DNA from 2 places in the Streptomyces sp. NPDC093801 genome. Region 1 is predicted to be linked to the other one. Evidence: riboswitches for the same ligand, from Rfam matches in the RefSeq annotation. Region 1 holds a riboswitch; the other holds the start of a gene.

What was found. Region 1 has a riboswitch for cyclic di-AMP ahead of AB0469_RS11310 (M23 family metallopeptidase). Riboswitches for the same ligand answer to the same signal wherever they lie in the genome.
Positions count from the first base shown of each region.
Region 2: another riboswitch for cyclic di-AMP. It lies ahead of AB0469_RS09805 (transglycosylase family protein); the one in region 1 lies ahead of AB0469_RS11310 (M23 family metallopeptidase).

Region 1 is NZ_JBFBDP010000008.1:122,371-129,716, forward strand. It holds gene AB0469_RS11300 (pitrilysin family protein) at 1-1,276, shown strand, start outside; gene AB0469_RS11305 (pitrilysin family protein) at 1,297-2,664, shown strand; cyclic di-AMP (ydaO/yuaA leader) riboswitch at 2,880-3,039, shown strand; gene AB0469_RS11310 (M23 family metallopeptidase) at 3,052-3,858, shown strand; gene AB0469_RS11315 (GntR family transcriptional regulator) at 4,052-4,717, shown strand; gene AB0469_RS11320 (HPr family phosphocarrier protein) at 4,985-5,266, opposite strand; gene AB0469_RS11325 (GNAT family N-acetyltransferase) at 5,479-7,346, shown strand, end outside.
Region 2 is NZ_JBFBDP010000007.1:80,129-87,474, reverse strand. It holds gene AB0469_RS09820 (globin domain-containing protein) at 55-1,257, opposite strand; gene AB0469_RS09815 (cytochrome P450) at 1,379-2,671, shown strand; gene AB0469_RS09810 (transglycosylase family protein) at 2,799-3,908, shown strand; cyclic di-AMP (ydaO/yuaA leader) riboswitch at 4,183-4,351, shown strand; gene AB0469_RS09805 (transglycosylase family protein) at 4,354-5,091, shown strand; gene eno (phosphopyruvate hydratase) at 5,509-6,795, shown strand; gene AB0469_RS09795 (septum formation initiator family protein) at 6,886-7,346, shown strand, end outside.

The DNA.
Region 1 (7,346 bases):
CCTGCGCGTGGTGCTGTCCGAGGACCACCTCACCCCGGTCGCCGCCGTCTGCCTCTGGTACGACGTCGGCTCCCGGCACGAAGTCAAGGGGCGGACCGGTCTGGCTCACCTCTTCGAGCACCTGATGTTCCAGGGCTCGGCGAGCGTACCCGGCAACGGGCACTTCGAGCTCGTCCAGGGTGCCGGCGGCTCGCTCAACGGCACCACGAGCTTCGAGCGCACCAACTACTTCGAGACGATGCCGGCCCACCAGCTGGAGCTCGCCCTGTGGCTGGAGGCGGACCGCATGGGCTCGCTGCTCGCCGCCCTGGACGAGGACTCCATGGAGAACCAGCGCGACGTCGTCAAGAACGAGCGCCGCCAGCGCTACGACAACGTCCCGTACGGCACGGCCTTCGAGCGCCTGACGGCCCTCTCCTACCCCGACGGCCACCCGTACCACCACACCCCGATCGGCTCCATGGCCGACCTGGACGCCGCCTCCCTCGAGGACGCCCGGAACTTCTTCCGCACGTACTACGCGCCCAACAACGCCGTCCTGTCGGTCGTGGGCGACATCGACCCCGAGCGCACCCTGGCCTGGGTCGAGAAGTACTTCGGCAGCATCCCGGCGCACGACGGCAAGCAGCCGCCCCGCGACGGCAGCCTGCCCGAGACCATGGGCGGTCAGCTCCGCGAGGAGATCGTGGAGGAGGTCCCGGCCCGCGCGCTGATGGCCGCCTACCGCCTGCCGCACGACGGCACCCGCGAGTGCGACGCCGCCGACGTGGCGCTGACGATCCTCGGCGGCGGCGAGTCGTCCCGCCTGCACAACCGCCTGGTCCGCCGCGACCAGAGCGCCGTCGCGGCCGGCTTCGGCCTGCTGCGCCTGGCCGGCGCGCCCTCGATGGGCTGGCTGGACGTCAAGACCTCCAGCGGCGTCGAGGTGCCCGCCATCGAGGCGGCCGTGGACGAGGAGCTCGCCCGGTTCGCCGCCGAGGGCCCCACGGCCGACGAGATGGAGCGCGCGCAGGCGCAGCTCGAGCGCGAGTGGCTGGACCGGCTGGGCACCGTCGCCGGCCGGGCCGACGAACTGTGCCGCTTCGCGGTGCTGTTCGGCGACCCGCAGCTGGCGCTGACGGCCGTCCAGCGCGTCCTGGACGTCACCGCCGAGGAGGTGCAGGCCGTGGCCGCCGCCCGGCTGCGCCCCGACAACCGCGCGGTCCTGGTCTACGAGCCGCTGCCCGGCGCCGAAGAGAACGACGAGAGCGACGAGAACGAGGGGGCGGAGCAGTGAGCGACACCGCAGCCGTCACGATGGACTTCCACCCGCAGCCGCAGGCCGGCGAGCCCACGCCGTGGGCCTTCCCCGCCCCCGAGCGCTCCACCCTCGGCAACGGCCTGACCCTGCTGCGCTGCCACCGCCCCGGCCAGCGGGTCGTCGCGGTCGAGGTCAACCTCGCGGCCCCGCTCGACGCCGAGCCCGACGGCCTCGACGGAGTGGCCACGATCATGGCCCGCGCCCTGTCGGAGGGCACCGACAAGCGCTCCGCCGAGGAGTTCGCGGCCGAGCTGGAGCGCTGCGGCGCCACCCTCGACGCCCATGCCGACCACCCCGGCCTGCGCGTCTCCCTGGAGGTCCCGGCCTCCCGCCTGCCCAAGGCCCTCGGGCTGCTCGCCGAGGCGCTGCGCGCGCCCGCCTTCGACGACGGCGAGGTCGCCCGGCTGGTGCGCAACCGGCTGGACGAGATCCCGCACGAGCAGGCCAACCCGCAGCGCCGCGCCGCCAAGGAGCTCTCCAAGGAGCTGTTCCCGGCCGCGCTGCGCATGTCCCGCCCCCGCCAGGGCACCGAGGAGACGGTCGCGCGGATCGACTCCGCCGCCGTCCGCGCCTTCTACGAGGCCCACGTGCGCCCCTCGACCGCCACCGCGGTGGTCGTCGGCGACCTGACCGGCATCGACCTGGACGCCGTCCTCGCCGACACCCTGGGCGCCTGGACGGGCGGCACCGCCGCGCCCCGGCCGGTGCCCCCGGTGACGGCCGACGACACGGGCCGCGTGATCATCGTGGACCGGCCCGGCGCGGTCCAGACGCAGCTGCTGATCGGCCGGATCGGCCCGGACCGGCACGACATCGTCTGGGCCCCCCAGGTCCTGGGCACGTACTGCCTCGGCGGCACCCTGACCTCCCGCCTGGACAAGGTGCTGCGCGAGGAGAAGGGCTACACGTACGGCGTGCGCGCCTTCGGCCAGGTGCTGCGCTCCACGGCCGACGGCACGGGCGCCTCGATGCTCGCCATCAGCGGCTCGGTGGACACCCCCAACACCGGTCCGGCGCTGGAGGACCTGTGGCAGGTGCTGCGCACCCTCGCCGCCGGGGGCCTGACGGACGCCGAGCGGGACGTGGCGGTGCAGAACCTGGTGGGCGTGGCCCCGCTGAAGTTCGAGACGGCCGCCTCGGTGGCCGGGACCCTCGCCGACCAGGTCGAGCAGGAGCTGCCGGACGACTACCAGGCGCGGCTGTACGCGCGGCTGGCCGAAACCGGTACGGCGGAGGCCACTTCGGCGGTCGTGAACGCCTTCCCGGTGGACCGGCTGGTCACGATCCTCGTGGGCGACGCGGCGCAGATCGAGGAGCCGGTCCTGGCCCTCGGCATCGGTGAGGTCACGGTCGTCACCAACTGACCGGCGGCCGACCGGCAACTGACCGGCGGTCGGCCTGTTTCCGAGGGGGTCCGGTGGAGCATCCACCGGGCCCCCTTTGTCCGTTTAGTGGTGTGGTTTCAGGTATGTGGTGTGGCGTACGCAACAAATCCGCGCGTCTGTTTGGCGATTGACTGATGATCCGCCTAGCGTCAGGCGTGCTGTCCGTCACTTGTGCCAGCCGCACCCGCGGCACCGGGCAGCGATCGCCGAGTCCCCGTCAGGCGCGAGCCTGGGGAGCCGGGGACCCACATCAGTCCCTGGGGTGAATCGGACCGCCTCGCCAGAGGGGGCCCGTAGGAGACCTTCCTGCTCCGAACCCGTCAGCTAACCCGGTAGGCGAGAGGGAAGGAAAGGATCACCCCCGCCATGGCGTTTGGCAGTCGTGCAGCCGGTTCCGGTAAGCACCGCGGTTCGAGCCGTCTGAGCCGCAAGACCGCCGGCTACGCCGGCATAGCCGCCCTCGCCACCACGGGCGTGGTCGGCACCCTGGCGGCCCCGGCCTTCGCCGCCGACTCCCACGGCGGCCCGTCCCTCGAGGACACCGGCGCGCTGAACGCCGTCGTCGTCGCCGACGGCCTCCAGGACGACATCGAGACCCAGGCCGAGACCCAGCAGAGCGCCGCCGAGGCCGTCGCGGCCCAGGCGCAGGCCGAGGCCGACGCCAAGACGCGCGCCGCCGAGGCGAAGCGCACCGCCGAGGCCAAGGAGAAGGCCGAGCGCGAGGCCGCCGAGAAGGCCGCCCAGGAAGAGGCCCGCAAGCGCCTCAACACCTTCGTGGCCCCGATCACCGGCTCCTACGTCAGCACCCAGTACGGCGCGGGCGGCGGCATGTGGTCCTCCGGCAGCCACACCGGCATCGACTTCCACGCCGACGAGGGCACCGTCGTCCACGCGGTGGGTGCGGGCACCATCGTCGAGGCCGGCTGGGGCGGCGCCTACGGCAACAACGTCGTGATCCGCCACAACGACGGCACCTACACCCAGTACGGGCACATGAACTCGCTGAGCGTCTCGGTCGGCCAGACGGTCTCCGCGGGCCAGCAGATCGGCCTGTCGGGTTCCACCGGCAACTCCAGCGGCCCGCACCTGCACTTCGAGGCCCGCACCGGCGCCACCTACGGCACGGACATCAACCCCCTGGCCTACCTGCGCCAGCACGGTGTCGGCATCTGACCCCGTCCCTCTTCGAAGAAGGCCCCGGCTCCCCGAGCCGGGGCCTTCTCCGTTCCGCCGGTTCCGCGGGTTTCCGCCGTTCCGCGCGTTCCCCCGTTCCGGATTTCCGGGCTTTCTCGGAAATCCGCACGTGTTGCAATAGAGTCGCATCACGGCACGGTCGATCGGAACGAAACCCAGCGGAGGTCCGGCCTTGCGTATTCCGGCGCACGCGGTGTGCACAGCCATTCGTGACGATATCGTCTCCGGTTTCTTCGGGCCGGGCGGCCGGCTGACCGAGGAGGTGCTGGCCCGCCGCTACGGGGTCTCGCGCGTGCCGGTGCGCGAGGCGCTGCGCACGCTGGAGTCCGAGGGGTTCGTCACCACGCGGCGGCACGCCGGGGCGTGCGTCGCGGAGCCGGGCGAGCAGGAGGCGGCCGACCTGCTGGAGCTGCGGATGCTGCTGGAGCCGCTGGCCGCCTCCCGCGCGGCCCGGCGGCGCACCGAGGCGCACCTGAAGGTGCTGCGGGGGCTGGTGCGGCTGGGTCAGGAGCGGGCCAGGAGGGCGCAGGGGGAGGACCTGCGGGCGCTGGGGAGCTGGTTCCACGAAACCCTGGCCCAGGCGTCCGGCAGCCCCGGGCTGATCGCGCTGCTGACGCAGACCCGGCGCAAGATCGCCTGGATGTACGAGGTGGGGGCGCCCGTGCGGCCGGCGGACTCCTGGGCGGAGCACGGGGCGCTCGTGGACGCGGTGGCCCGGGGGGACGCGGAACGGGCCCGTGCGCTGGCCGCGCTGCACGCGGAGCGGGCGTCGGGCGCTTTCCGGCCGAAGGTGAGGACTTTGCAACGTGCCGTAAACGCGGCGGGTGGCCGGAATTAACGCGGGGCGCGTAGAAAAGGGATCCGCGGTGGAATTTCTTTTCGGTTGCGCCGGTGCGTTCCGGCCAATTCCGGCGGTACGGGTCCGCCGACGGGTATTTCCGGCTGAGCGATTATCGCCGGGGGCCGGGGGCCGGGGGCCGGGGGCCGGGGGCCGGGGGCCGGGGACCGCTGGGCGCGGGCGCCGGCTGGCCGCCGGGCCGCCGGGACGGCACGAAGCCGCGGCCCCAGGACGGCGGGACCGCGGCTTCGGGTGGAGACGAAGGGATCAGACCGTCTCGGGGAGTTCCTCCAGGCCCTCCGCGACCAGCTTCGCGAGGCGGTCCAGCGCGGCCTCCGCGCCGTCGGCCTCGGACGCGAGGACGATCTCCTCGCCGCCCTGGGCGCCCAGGCCCAGGACCGCCAGCATGGAAGCGGCGTTGACGGGGTCGCCGCCCGCCTTCGCGATGGTCACGGGGACGCCGGAAGCGGTCGTCGCGCGGACGAAGATCGAGGCGGGACGAGCGTGCAGGCCCTCGGCCCAGCCGACGTTGACGCGGCGCTCTGCCATGGTGATGCCCTTCAGGTTCTCGTGGTTGTCTAGACCAGTCTCTCACGTCACCCGGAATGCTCGGACCGGCCTTCGGCCCGACCCCGCGGCCGTTCGGCCCCGCTCAGCTTTGCACTGATCCGTCCCGGTACGCCTCATTCCCGGCGTACGCGCCGCCCGGCCTGTCGGCGGCGCCCGGCCGCCCGGCCGGATCCTGCCCTTAGGCTGGCCCCATGACCACCGCGTCGGACCCCTCGTACCCGGCCCACTGGGAAGCGGACGTCGTGCTGCGCGACGGCGGCACCGCCCGGATCCGCCCCATCACGACCGAGGACGCCGGGCGGCTGGTCAGCTTCTACGAGCAGGTCTCGGACGAGTCGAAGTACTACCGCTTCTTCGCCCCCTACCCCCGCCTCTCCGACCGCGACGTGCACCGCTTCACGCACCACGACTACGTCGACCGCGTCGGCCTCGCCGCCACCATCGGCGGGGAGTTCATCGGAACCGTCCGCTTCGACCGCATCGGCCCCGACGGCCGGCCCGCCTCCGCCCCCGCAGACGAGGCCGAGGTGGCCTTCCTGGTCCAGGACGCCCACCAGGGCCGCGGGGTCGCCTCCGCCCTGCTCGAACACATCGGAGCCGTGGCGCGGGAGCGCGGCATCCGGCGCTTCGCCGCCGAGGTGCTGCCCGCCAACACCAAGATGATCAAGGTGTTCACGGACGTCGGCTACCAGCAGAAGCGCAGCTTCGAGGACGGCTCCGTCCACCTCACCCTCGACCTCGAACCCACCGCCGAGTCCCTCGCCGTCCAGCGCGCCCGCGAACAGCGCGCCGAGGCCCGCTCCGTCCAGCGGCTGCTGGCCCCCGGCTCGGTCGCGGTGATCGGCGTCAGCCGCTCCGGATCCGGGGTGGGCGCCGCCGCGCTGCGCAACCTGCGCGACGGGGGCTTCCGGGGGCACCTCTACGCCGTGAACGAGGCCCGGGCGGCAGGCATGGAGGGGGACCTGCTGGACGGGGTGCGGGCCTACCGCACCGTCGCGGACATCGGCGCCCCCGTGGACCTCGCCGTGATCGCCGTGCCCGCCGAGCGGGTGCCGGACGCCGTCGCGGCCTGCGGGGAGCACGGCGTGCAGGGGCTGGTGGTGCTGTCCGCCGGGTACGGGGAGAGCGGCCCGGCCGGCCTGGCCCGGCAGCGCGAACTGGTCCGGCAGGTGCGTTCGTACGGCATGCGGCTCATCGGGCCCAACGCCTTCGGCGTGATCAACACCGCGCCGGAGGTGGAGCTGAACGCCTCCCTCGCGCCCGCCCCCGCCACCGCCCGCGGGCGGATCGGCCTGTTCACGCAGTCCGGGGCCATCGGCATCGCCCTGCTGTCCGGACTGCTGCGGCGCGGCGGGGGGCTGTCCTCCTTCGTGTCCGCCGGCAACCGGGCGGACGTCTCCGGCAACGACATCCTCCAGTACTGGTACGAGGACGAGGCCACGGACGTGGCCCTGATGTACCTGGAGACCCTCGGCAACCCCCGCAAGTTCACCCGCCTCGCCCGCCGCACCGCCGCCGTCAAGCCCCTCGTCGTCGCCCTCGGCGGCCGCCACACCCCCGCCGGGCACGTCGTCCCCGGGACCCGGCTCCCCGAAGCCACCGTCTCCGAGCTGATGCGGCAGGCCGGCGTCATCCGGGTCGACACCGTCACCGAGCTCGTCGACGCCGGGCTCCTGCTGGCCGGGCAGCCGCTGCCGGCCGGCCCCCGGGTGGCCATCCTCGGCAACTCCGAGTCCCTCGGCGTGCTCACGTACGACGCCTGCCTGACCGAGGGGCTGCGGCCGTCGCCCCCGCTCGACCTCACCACCGCCGCCACCCCGGAGGACTTCCGCACCGCCCTCACCGCCGCCCTGGCCTCCGAGGACTGCGACGCCGTCGTCGTCACCGCCATCCCCTGGGTCGGCGAGCGGGCCCTGGCCGACGACCTCGCCGAGGCCCTGCGCGAAGCCGTCGCCCAGGTCCCCGGCAAGCCCGTCGCCGTCGTCCACGTCGAGCTCGGCGATCTGGTCGAGGCCCTCTCCGCCGCCCGGGCCACCGTCCCCGCGCCCGCCCCGCCGCC
Region 2 (7,346 bases), on a different contig from region 1:
CGCGGGGTGCGCGGTCTGCCGCCGCGCCACATGTCTTCTGGCGGTGCGGAAGCATTAGCCGCGCGGGGCGCGGTCCGACGGGTTGTGCCAGTGCGGGGCCGGGCGGTGCAGGAACCACTCGCCGAAGCCCAGCGGCCGCTCGCCCCGGGCGGCGCCGGTGACGGGGACGACGTCGTGGAAGAGCCGGTCGGGGCGGGCCCCGAGCTGCTCCAGCAGGCGTGCGGTCTCCTCCATGAACACGGGCGGGCCGCTCAGGTAGACGTCCTGCTCCGGCCACAGGGCCCGGTTGCCGAGCGCGGTGGCCAGCCGGGCGGTGGCCTGGTTGCGGTGGCGGCCGGGGGCGGGGGTGATGTAGGTGACGCCGAGCCAGCGGAAGGCGGCGGCGTACGCGTCGATCCACGGCCGGTCGTAGAGGTGCGCGCCGTCCCGGGCGGCCAGGAAGAGGCGTACGTCCTGATCGGGAGGGTGTTCCGCGAGCTCCTCCAGCATGGCCCGGACGGGGGCCCAGCCGGTTCCGGCGGCGATGAGGGTGACGGGCCGGTCCGCGCGGCGCAGGGTCAGCCGTCCGGCGGGGGCGCTGAGCCGCAGGGGCTCGCCGATCCGGATCTCGCGGACCAGGGCGGTGCTGAGCCGGCCGCCCTCGATCCGGCTGACGTGGAGGTCGACCGTGTGGTCGGGGCGGGGGGCGTTGCCGAGGGAGTAGGTGCGCCAGGCGGTGGGGACCCGCTCGCTGCTCACGCTCACGTACTGGCCGGGCCGGTAGGGGAGCGGGGCGTGCGGGGCCAGGGTCAGCACGCCGATGTCCTCCCCGTACCGCAGGTGGCGCACGACCTCCGCGTCCCACCAGGGCGGGTCCTCGCTCGCGGCGGCGCCGGCCGTCATGGCGTCGGCCATCACCTGGTAGGCCTCGCTCCAGGCCTTCTCGACCTCCGGGGTCCAGGCCGCGCCGGAGGTCGCGGCGAGGGCGGCGAGGAGGCTGGCACCGACGGCGGCGTAGTGCTCGGGGCCGACCAGGAACTTGCGGTGGTCGCGGCCGAGGTCGCGGAGATAGGGGAGGAGGGTCTCGCCCTCCAGGTGGGAGACGACATGGGTGAGCGCGGCGAAGAGGCGGTCGCGCTGGCGCTCCATGTCCTCGGAGGAGTCCGGGAAGAGCCGGCGGATCCCGGGGTTGTGCCAGAAGAGGTGGGAGTAGAAGAACTTGACCGCGTGCTCGGCCCGTCTCTCCACCACCGCGAAGCTGCTTTTCAAGATCCTCACATCCACAGGACGGAAGTAGGAATGTCCGACAAGCGGTCGTCAAGTGATGGCCGATCTGCGGACAGCCGCGACGAACCGGCCATAAGGGATGGCCGGTAGCGAGCCGGGATACCGTCGACGGGTGCACGAGCAGACTCCCGACACCCCGCCCGCCCCCTCCGTCCCCCCGGCGCCGACCCTCTTCGACTGGGAGTTCGCCACCGACCCCTACCCCGCCTACGCCTGGCTGCGCGAGCACTCCCCGGTGCACCGCGCCCAGCTCCCCAGCGGGGTCGAGGCCTGGCTGGTGACCCGGTACGCCGATGCCCGCCAGGCCCTCGCCGACCAGCGGCTGAGCAAGAACCCGGCGCACCACGCGGAGCCGGCGCACGCCAAGGGCAAGACCGGGATCCCCGGGGAGCGCAAGGCGGAGCTGATGACCCACCTGCTCAACATCGACCCGCCGGACCACACCCGGCTGCGCCGGCTGGTGTCGAAGGCCTTCACCCCGCGCCGCGTCGCGGAGTTCACCCCGCGCGTGCAGGAGCTGACCGACCACCTCATCGACGCCATCGTCGAAAAGGCCCAGGCCGCGGGAAAGGGGGAGGCGGACCTCATCCACGAGTTCGCCTTCCCGCTCCCCATCTACGCCATTTGCGAGATGCTCGGCGTACCGCGCGAGGACCAGGACGACTTCCGCGACTGGGCCGGGATGATGATCCGCCACGGCGGCGGTCCGCGCGGCGGGGTCGCCCGGTCGGTGAAGCGGATGCGCACCTATCTCGGGGAACTGATCCACCGGAAGCGGGACGATCTGGGCAATGACCTCATCTCCGACCTGATCCGGGCGAGCGACCACGGCGACCACCTCACCGAGGCCGAGGCGACGGCGATGGCCTTCATCCTGCTCTTCGCCGGCTTCGAGACGACCGTGAACCTCATCGGCAACGGCGTCCACTCCCTCTTCATGAACCCCGGCCAGCGTGCCCTCCTCCAGGACTCCCTCGCGGCGGGCGAGACCGCCCTGCTGGAGACGGGCATCGAGGAGCTGCTGCGCTACGACGGCCCGGTGGAGCTGGCCACCTGGCGGTTCGCCACCCAGCCGCTGACCCTCGGCGGGCAGGACATCGCCGTCGGCGACCCCGTCCTGGTGGTTCTCGCGGCAGCCGACCGCGACCCCGCCCGCTTCGCCGACCCGGACGCGCTCGATCTCTCCCGGAGTGACAATCAGCACCTCGGATACGGCCACGGGATCCACTACTGCCTGGGGGCCCCGCTCGCCCGCCTGGAGGGCCAGACGGCGCTCGCGACTTTGCTGAAGCGTCTGCCGGATCTGGAACTTGCCATTCCCCCTACGGACCTGCGCTGGCGCGGCGGACTCATCATGCGGGGGCTGCGCACCCTCCCCGTCCGCTTCACAGTCCCGAACGCCTGAGGCGCGTGCGAAGCCCGGCGGGGCGGCGGAACTGACCGGAATTCAGTCTTCGGCCCAACTTGTGACATCCGTTCGAAGGCGGCTAGGTTCTGCCGTTACCCCGCCGTTATACGAAAGGTGCAGGCACATGCTTCCCGGGAACGGCCGCCACAGACGACCCCGTCAGGTCCCCGCCATCGTCGTCACCGCCGGAGTCACTGGCTCCGCGCTGGCCCTGCCGCTGCTCGCCGCCACGGGCGCGAGCGCGGCCGACACCGCGACGTGGGACAAGGTCGCCGACTGCGAGAGCGGCGGCACGTGGAGCGCCAACTCCGGCGGCGGGACCTACGGCGGTCTCCAGTTCACCCTGGACCAGTGGAAGAACGCGGGCGGGCTCGAGTTCGCGGAGCGCCCCGACCTGGCGAGCCGCTCGCAGCAGATAGCCGTCGCCGAGCGGGTGCTGGAGTCCCAGGGCCCCGAGGCGTGGTCGCTGTGCTCCGCCTCGGCGGGGCTGTCCAAGAACGGGCCGAAGCCCGACGTGGACACGGGCAAGACGCCCGGGCCGGTCGCCCCCAGCCCGGTCCGGCCCGACTTCTCGGTGCCCGACACCGGCAAGGGCAAGTCCTCCACGGACTTCGGAGCGCCCACCCCGGCGCCCGGTGCGCCCGGCCCGAGCGTGCTGCCGGACTACCCGCTGGGTGCCACCAGCGGACTGCCCGTCATGCCGGAGCCGGACTACGCCGTGCCGCCCACCCCGAGCACCGGACCCACCGTCCCGCCCACCGGTCCGGCGAACCCGGGCAACCCGGGCAACCCGGGCAACCCGGGCAACGGGAACGGTCAGGGCAACCAGAACGGCCAGGGAAACCAGGGCAATCAGGGCAACTCCAACAACCAGGGCAACCCGGCCAATCCGACCACCCCGGGCACCCCGACCGCCCCGGTCGACCCGACGGCCCCGGCAACCCCGGGTGCCACGCCCTCCCCTTCGGCCACTCCCGCCCCCGGCGCGTCGGAGGGCAACGGCAAGCACCGCGGCCCCGCCGCGATCGAGGTGCCCGCGGCCCCTGGCACGGCGTCAGCCGCCGCCGCGGAGCCCGTGTACACCGTGAAGCCGGGCGACAGCCTCGCGGCCATCGCGGACGCCAACGGCCTCAAGGGGGGCTGGAGCGCCCTCTACAAGGCCAACGAGCAGGTCATCGGCACGGACGCGGACCTCATCAAGCCCGGCCAGAACCTGGATCTAACCAAGAAATAGGGGTAGTTCGGGCAGTCGATAAGGGCTGAATGTCTGTTATCGGCAAGTGAGACATGCATCTCTTCCGGACAACTGGCGTGTCTCATTCCGGAACTTCCGCAAACCCCGCTCCGACCTGCGCAAACGCACTCCCGAGGATGGCAAGTAGGCCGGTTTCTCCCCAAAATCACACGTTGAACATCGGGGAGAGACCTGCCTACCTTCTGAGTCGCCCGCCACCGCGGGCTCCTTCGACCGCATCGCCGAATCCTGCCGGCGGCCGGAGGGAACAGTCGTCGCGCAAGCGCCGTTGGCAGGAGCGGGGGAACCAAGGTAGGCGCCGGGAAAGGCCGTTGAGAGACGGTCCGCGTACCGGCTAGGGGTGAAGACGCGCAACTGCGCGGCCGGGCAACTCATCCGCCCGAACCCGACAGCTCACCTCGAAGGCGTCGGTGAGGAGAACTCCATGCTGCTTTCCGGCAAGGGCAAGCACCGCCGCGGCTCCAAGGCCGTCCGCATCGTCACGCTCGCCGGTGTCGCCGGTGTGGCCGTCGCCGCCCCGCTGATGGCCGCCGGCTCCGCCAGCGCCGCCACGGTCTCGGAGTGGGACAAGGTCGCCTCCTGCGAGTCCGGCGGCAACTGGTCCATCAACACCGGCAACGGTTACTACGGCGGCCTCCAGTTCTCCGCCTCCACGTGGGCCGCGTACGGCGGCAAGGCGTACGCCGCGCAGGCCAACCAGGCCACGAAGTCGCAGCAGATAGCCATCGCCGAGAAGGTCCTCAAGGGCCAGGGCAAGGGCGCCTGGCCGTCCTGCGGCGTCGGCCTGTCCAACTCCGCCTACAACGGCGGCGGCTCGACCACCACCCCGGCCAAGCCGAAGCCGGAGACCAAGCCGGCCCCGGCCAAGCCCGCCCCGGCGAAGCCCTCCACCCCGAAGGCCGACACCGAGACCAAGAGCACCGGCTCCGGCTCCGGCAACTGGACCCCGTCCAAGCCGGCCCCGTCGAAGCCGTCCGCCCCGAAGGGCGGCACCCCGGCGACCGGCAACGGCTCCTACACGGTCCAGGAGGGCGACACCCTCGGTACCATCGCGGAGGCCAACGGCGTCAAGGGCGGCTGGGAGAAGCTCTTCGACCTGAACAAGGACACCGTCAAGGACGCCGACCTCATCTTCCCGGGCCAGAAGCTGAAGCTCAGCTGAACTCCCGCGTAACACCCGCGCGCCGGCCCCCGGGGCCGGCGCGCGCTTGAGCACCACCCCCGGCACGGCCCGTGGCATCGACGCCCGGCGCGCATCCCTTCGCGCGCCGGGCGTCGTCATGTCCGGGCCGCGCCCGCGCGCCGCACGGACCGGGCCCCGCACGCCCGGGCCGCGCCCCCGCATGCCCGGCGCCGGGTCCCGTGAACCCGCGCCGCGGGAGGGCATGGCGCGTCAGAGGCCCGTCACGGCTCCACTTTTCCGGGGTCCTATGTCCTGGAAGGCGGGTATTCGGTCCCTTTTTCGTCCCAGGACCCGGGCGGTCGGCCGGCCGACCGCCCGGAGCCGGTTAGGCTCTAGTCGGCGAGGCCGTCCAAGGCCCCACGCCACCGCACACCCAGCGTCACATCCCAGAAGGAGATGCTCGTGCCGTCCATCGACGTCGTCGTAGCCCGGGAAATCCTGGACTCCCGAGGCAACCCCACGGTCGAGGTCGAGGTGGGCCTCGACGACGGCAGCACCGGCCGTGCTGCCGTTCCGTCCGGCGCCTCCACCGGTGCCTTCGAGGCCATCGAGCTCCGTGACGGTGACCCCAACCGTTACATGGGCAAGGGTGTCGAGAAGGCCGTCCTCGCGGTCATCGAGCAGATCGGCCCGGAGCTCGTCGGCTACGACGCCACCGAGCAGCGCCTGATCGACCAGGCCATGTTCGACCTCGACGCCACCGACAACAAGGGCTCCCTCGGCGCCAACGCCATCCTCGGCGTCTCCCTCGCCGTCGCGCACGCCGCGTCGGAGGCCTCGGACCTCCCGCTCTTCCGCTACCTCGGCGGTCCGAACGCGCACCTGCTGCCCGTTCCGATGATGAACATCCTCAACGGCGGGTCGCACGCCGACTCCAACGTGGACATCCAGGAGTTCATGATCGCCCCGATCGGCGCGGAGTCCTTCTCCGAGGCGCTGCGCTGGGGTGCCGAGGTCTACCACACCCTCAAGAAGGTCCTGCACGCCAAGGGCCTGTCCACCGGCCTGGGCGACGAGGGCGGCTTCGCCCCGAACCTGGAGTCCAACCGCGCCGCGCTCGACCTCATCATCGAGGCCGTCAAGCAGGCCGGCTACACCCCGGGCAAGGACATCGCGCTCGCGCTCGACGTCGCCGCGTCCGAGTTCTACAAGGACGGCAAGTACGAGTTCGAGGGCCAGTCCCGCTCGGCCGCCGAGATGACCGACTACTACGCCGAGCTCGTCGAGGCGTACCCGCTCGTCTCCATCGAGGACCCGCTGTTCGAGGACGACTGGGCCGGCTGGAAGACCATCACCGACCGCCTGGGCTCCAAGGTCCAGATCGTCGGCGACGACCTCTTCGTCACCAACCCGGAGCGCCTGGCCCGCGGCATCGAGGAGGGCTCCGCGAACGCCCTGCTCGTCAAGGTGAACCAGATCGGTTCGCTGACCGAGACCCTCGACGCCGTCGAGATGGCCCAGCGCAACGGCTTCAAGTGCATGATGTCCCACCGCTCCGGCGAGACCGAGGACGTCACCATCGCGGACCTCGCCGTCGCGGTGAACTGCGGCCAGATCAAGACCGGCGCCCCGGCCCGCTCGGACCGCGTCGCCAAGTACAACCAGCTGCTGCGCATCGAGGAGATCCTCGACGACGCCGCGGTGTACGCCGGGCGCAGCGCCTTCCCGCGCTTCAAGGGCTGAGTCCTCGCCTAGCCTCCCTACGTCCCCGCACTCGGTCCCGTACCGTGTGCGGGGACGTATTGCGTAGCGCGCACCAGGGGAGGCGGACCAATGGCCGGGAACCGGGATCGGTTCTCCACCTTCTCCACGGCGACCAGGCTCCGGCAGCTCGGCGAGCGGACCGCGGCCCACGTCTACCGCTCGCAGTCCCGCCGGCAGGTGCGCCGCAGCCGGCTCACCGGCCGGGCGGCGCTGCTGGTGCTCGTCCTCTGTACGCTGGTCGTCGCCCTCGCGTATCCGATGCGCCAGTACGTGTCCCAGCGCTCGGAGATCGCGGACCAGCAGCGGGCGGCCGCCACCGCGCGCAAGCGCCTCGAACAGCTCCGCGACGAGAAGGCGCGCTGGCAGGACCCCGCCTACGCGGAGCAGCAGGCGCGCAGGCACCTGCACTTCCTGCGCCCGGGGGAGATCGGCTACATCATGACCGACCCCGGGGCCGCGGCCGCGGAGCACCGCCGCGGCGGCCAGGGCGGGTCCGACCGCCCCTGGTACTCCAACGTCTGGGACGGCGT